Regions from separate parts of the Pseudoalteromonas sp. A22 genome, predicted to be linked through region 1. Evidence: predicted binding sites of a transcription regulator. Region 1 holds the regulator's gene; the other holds the start of a gene.
The links. Region 1 encodes NrdR, which represses ribonucleotide reductase genes. Its sites were predicted from a motif close to AAACACNANATNTNGTGTTT; they were not measured.
Positions count from the first base shown of each region.

Region 2: a site for NrdR is predicted at 1,125-1,144, ahead of nrdA (class 1a ribonucleoside-diphosphate reductase subunit alpha). Genes of this name have one in related genera too.

Region 1 is NZ_CP047238.1:3,056,068-3,058,539, forward strand. Features, by position in the region: gene GSF04_RS18650 (riboflavin synthase) at 1-197, opposite strand, end outside; gene ribD (bifunctional diaminohydroxyphosphoribosylaminopyrimidine deaminase/5-amino-6-(5-phosphoribosylamino)uracil reductase RibD) at 199-1,311, opposite strand; gene nrdR (transcriptional regulator NrdR) at 1,308-1,757, opposite strand; gene glyA (serine hydroxymethyltransferase) at 1,843-2,472, opposite strand, start outside.
Region 2 is NZ_CP047238.1:1,966,627-1,969,098, reverse strand. Features, by position in the region: gene ubiG (bifunctional 2-polyprenyl-6-hydroxyphenol methylase/3-demethylubiquinol 3-O-methyltransferase UbiG) at 1-212, shown strand, start outside; gene GSF04_RS13620 (HAD-IA family hydrolase) at 209-856, shown strand; gene nrdA (class 1a ribonucleoside-diphosphate reductase subunit alpha) at 1,212-2,472, shown strand, end outside.

The DNA of each region.
Region 1 (2,472 bases):
TCGTTAGAAACATCGGCTTTGAAGCCATCATGAAACTTCTCAGTTACGGTCAGGCAAACCCCGTTCGTGGCAATACTATCACCCAAGTTTACATCGCTCATATCAAGAGATGTCGTGGTCACACGAACAATTAAATCGCCGCCCTTGAGCTGCAATTGAGTTAATGTTCCTGTTGCTTCGATAATACCTGTAAACATTTTACTTCTCTTTAGTCGCGATAAGTTTGAGATCAGGCCCCACTTGGCAAACGTCGCCAAACACTAACTCAGGTATTTGCGACATGGCACTCAGTGGTGTGGTGTTAAACAGCCCTTTTCCAGCGCCAATTATTTTCGGTGCCAAATAGACGATATATTCATCAATTAGCCCTTGTTCATGCATTACCCCCGCAAGGGTGGCACCGGCTTCTAGCCAAACATAATTACAGTGCTTTTCAGCCAGCTTGTTGAGCACGGCTTTTAGGTCGAGCTTACCGTTGATTTCAGGCACGACAATTTGCTCTACGAAATGAGGCCATTGCGCTGAATTATCAATAGTACGGCGAAAAATAATCACTGGAGATGCAATTTTAAATAGCGCAAGATCTGGTGTCAGACGATTTTGTGAGTCAATAATCGCACGTATTGGCTGGCGTAGCTCAGATTGAGGATAATCGGTGTCTTGCAAAAATTCTTCACGAACATTGAGTCTGGCGTTGTCTACCATAACCGTATCAGCTCCGGTCAAGACCACACAGCTCTGCGCGCGGTGGCGCTGTACGTCTAAACGCGCCGCGGCTGAGGTAATCCACTTGCTCTGGCCATTGTTTAGTGCGGTTTTACCATCAACAGAAGCGGCAAGCTTACAAGTCACGAATGGCAATCCATGCTCCATTCGCTTCAAGAAACCGCTATTTAGCGCCCTTGCTTGTGGCTCTAGCAAACCAGAAGCCGTTGCAATTCCCGCGGCCTCTAACATTGCCAATCCGCGCCCTGCAACTTGTGGGTTGGGATCAACCATGGCTGCGACCACTCTGCTGACGCCTGCGTCAATCAGACCTTTAGCACACGGCGGCGTTCTGCCATAGTGACTACACGGCTCAAGCGTTACATAGGCAGTTGCACCAGCGGCTTTAGCTCCTGCTTGCTTAAGCGCATGCACTTCAGCATGGCCTTCACCTGCTTTTAAGTGCGCGCCTTCGCCGACGATTTCACCGTCTTTTACGATCACACAGCCGACGTTTGGATTGGGTGTTGTGGTGTATTTACCGCGCTTTGCAAGCGTGATGGCGCGGCTCATGAAATCATGGTCTTGCGATGTGAACTGGCTCAATCCCCCAACCTCGCAATTTCTTCACCAAACTCACGAATATCTTCGAAAGAGCGATATACCGAAGCAAATCGCACATAAGCCACTTTATCGAGTTTTTTGAGGGCTTCCATAATACATTCGCCAATCATGTCGCTTGGTACTTCGCGTTCACCAGTACCACGAATTTGAGATTTAATTTGGTGTACTACTTCTTCAATTTGTTCAGTGCTGACGGGACGTTTTTCCAGCGCTCGGTGCATGCCATTGAGTAACTTATCTTCATTGAAAGGCTCTCTGGTACCATCTTGCTTTATCACGCGCGGCATTAAGAGCTCAGCACCTTCAAAGGTAGTAAAGCGTTCGTGGCATAAAATACACTCACGACGGCGACGGACTTGGTGGCCGGAAGCAACCAAACGTGAATCTATCACTTTGGTATCTTTGGCTGTACAGAATGGACAATGCATAGACGCTCTCGTTGACTCAAAAACAAAAAAGGCCGCTTGAATGCGGCCTTAATCATAACAAAAAACTGCTTTTTTGTGAGCGAAATTATGCGTAAACAGGTAATTTAGCGCAAATTGCTTTTACTTTTTCTTTTACTTGTGCCTGTACAGACTCATCATTGATGTTGCCTAGTACGTCACAGATCCAGCCAGCAAGCTCTTTCGACTCAGCTTCTTTGAAGCCACGACGAGTGATTGCAGGAGAACCGATACGCAGACCAGAAGTAACGAACGGTGAACGTGGATCGTTTGGTACAGAGTTTTTGTTTACTGTGATGTTTGCACGGCCAAGCGCAGCATCTGCATCTTTACCTGTGATATCTTTATCAATCAGGTCAAGTAGGAACAGGTGGTTTTCAGTTTTGCCAGAAACCACTTTGTAACCACGCTCCTGAAGTACCGCAACCATAGCTTGTGCATTTTTAACCACTTGCTCCTGGTATGACTTGAACTCTGGCTGTAGTGCTTCTTTGAACGCAACCGCTTTTGCAGCGATAACGTGACATAGAGGACCACCTTGACCACCAGGGAATACCGCAGAGTTTAGCTTTTTGTAGATTTCTTCATCATCACAAGCAGAGATGATAAGACCACCACGAGGACCCGCTAGCGTTTTGTGCGTTGTTGTTGTTACAACGTGTGCATGAGGCACTGGGCTTGGGTAGATACCAGCGGC
Region 2 (2,472 bases), 1.1 Mb from region 1:
TCGCTGCTGAAAAACTGCTTAAAATGGTTCCTGAAGGCACGCATGAGCATGATAAGTTTATTCGCCCTTCGACCTTAATTGATTGGGCTGAAAAGTACGACCTCAAAGTCAGAGCGGCGACAGGGATTAACTACAACCCTATCGGCAAAACATTTACCTTAACGAAAGACGTTTCAGTTAACTACATTCTACACTTTGAGAAGCTGGCATGATCCAAGCGGTACTATTTGATTTAGACGGCACTTTGCTGGATACCAGTGATGATTTGGGCGCTGCACTAAACCACGTTTTAACAGTTAATAAAATGCCTACTGTCGGCAAACAGGTATATAGCAGTGCGATTTCAAACGGCGTAGCAGCGATGTTGCAGGTAGGATTTGGTGAGTCATTAAAGCACTACGACACTCAGGTTTTACGTCAAGGTGTACTCGACTACTACCTGGCGAATTTATCTGTACATTCCCAATGCTTTGCGCAAATTGGTGATTTATTAGCGGCACTTCTAGAAAAAGAGATTCAGATTGGGATCATGACCAACAAACCTGAGTTTTTAACACTTCCGCTACTAAAACAGATCCCTGAACTTGCAAAGATCGAGACAGTAGTATGCGGAGATACACTGGCGGTGGCCAAACCTCATCCCGAGCCTTTACTGTTAGTGGCGTCAAAATTGGGGGTTTCACCAGCGCAATGTATTTATGTTGGCGATGCTGAGCGAGACATTATTGCTGCAAAATCCGCAAAAATGATTAGTGCAGCAGCAATGTGGGGATTCATTCCATCTGAATCCGAAGCTAAGTCTTGGCATGCGGATCTCTATCTTACTAACCCATTAGACACGTTATCGCATATTTAGTGTCGATAAAAAAATAAAACACCATATATTGTGTTTTTGCTATAATAGATACGAATTTGTGTAGAAAAAAATCAGTTAGAATTTTTTTTTATTTTTGCTGAAAAGCGTCATCTTTTTGTTGATTTTTCTTTGTGGGCAGATAAGTGGATTGTCATAGGTTAGTGGATACTTACATAAATAAATTATCCCAAACTTATCCACAATTCTGCCCGAGTTGTTCTCTTGCAAATTCACGTCAACCCCACTATCTTGTGATCCCTAGCCACTAGGGCACCATATATAGTGGTGGTTTGCTAAACAATTTTATATTCGTGCGATATCTAAAGCGCGTTCCTAAGGAATACAGGCACATAACATGAACCAACAGCTATCTGTATGCAAAAGAAACGGTCGCAAAGAACCGTTAGATCTAGATAAGATCCATCGTGTCATTACATGGGCGGCAGAAGGCCTAGATAACGTCTCAGTTTCTCAGGTTGAATTAAAGTCACACATCCAGTTTTATGACGGTATTCGTACTGGTGATATCCACGAAACGATTATTAAAGCTGCAGCCGATCTGATCTCAAAAGAGTCTCCAGATTATCAGTATCTAGCCGCTCGTTTGGCTATTTTCCACTTGCGTAAGAAAGCCTATGGCTGTTTTGAGCCGCCGCACTTACACGACCATGTGGTAAAGCTGGTTGAAGACAAGCGCTATGATCAGCATCTTCTTACTGATTACACAAAAGCAGAGTTTGATGAGCTAAACCACTACATCGATCATAGTCGAGATATGAACTTCAGCTATGCAGCTGTTAAGCAGTTGGAAGGTAAGTACCTTGTACAAAACCGCGTAACGGGTGAAATCTATGAAAGTGCGCAGTTCTTATATGTTCTTGTAGCTGCTAGCCTGTTTGCAAACTACCCGAAAGAAACGCGTCTAGATTACATTAAGCGATTCTACGATGCGGTTTCAACATTCAAAATTTCATTACCAACGCCAATTATGGCTGGTGTTCGTACACCGACACGTCAGTTTAGCTCATGCGTACTGATTGAATGTGCTGATAGCCTAGATTCAATCAACGCAACTTCTTCTGCGATTGTAAAATACGTCAGTCAGCGCGCTGGTATTGGTATTAACGCAGGTCGTATTCGTGCACTAGGTAGCCCAATCAGAAATGGTGAAGCTTACCACACAGGATGTATTCCGTTTTATAAGCACTTCCAAACGGCTGTTAAAAGCTGTTCTCAAGGCGGTGTGCGTGGTGGCGCAGCTACCCTATTCTACCCGCTTTGGCATCTTGAAGTTGAAAACCTATTAGTACTAAAAAATAACCGTGGTGTTGAAGAAAACCGCGTGCGTCATTTAGATTATGGCGTGCAGTTCAACAAAACCATGTATAGCCGCCTAATTAAAGACGACTATATCACGCTATTTAGTCCATCAGATGTGCCTGGTCTTTACGACGCATTCTTTGAAGATCAAGATAAATTCGAAGAGTTGTATGTTAAGTACGAGCAAGATGAGTCTATTCGTAAGAAACGCATTAAAGCGATTGAATTATTCTCAATGTTTGCGCAAGAACGTGCGAGCACCGGTCGTATTTATCTACAAAACGTTGACCACTGTA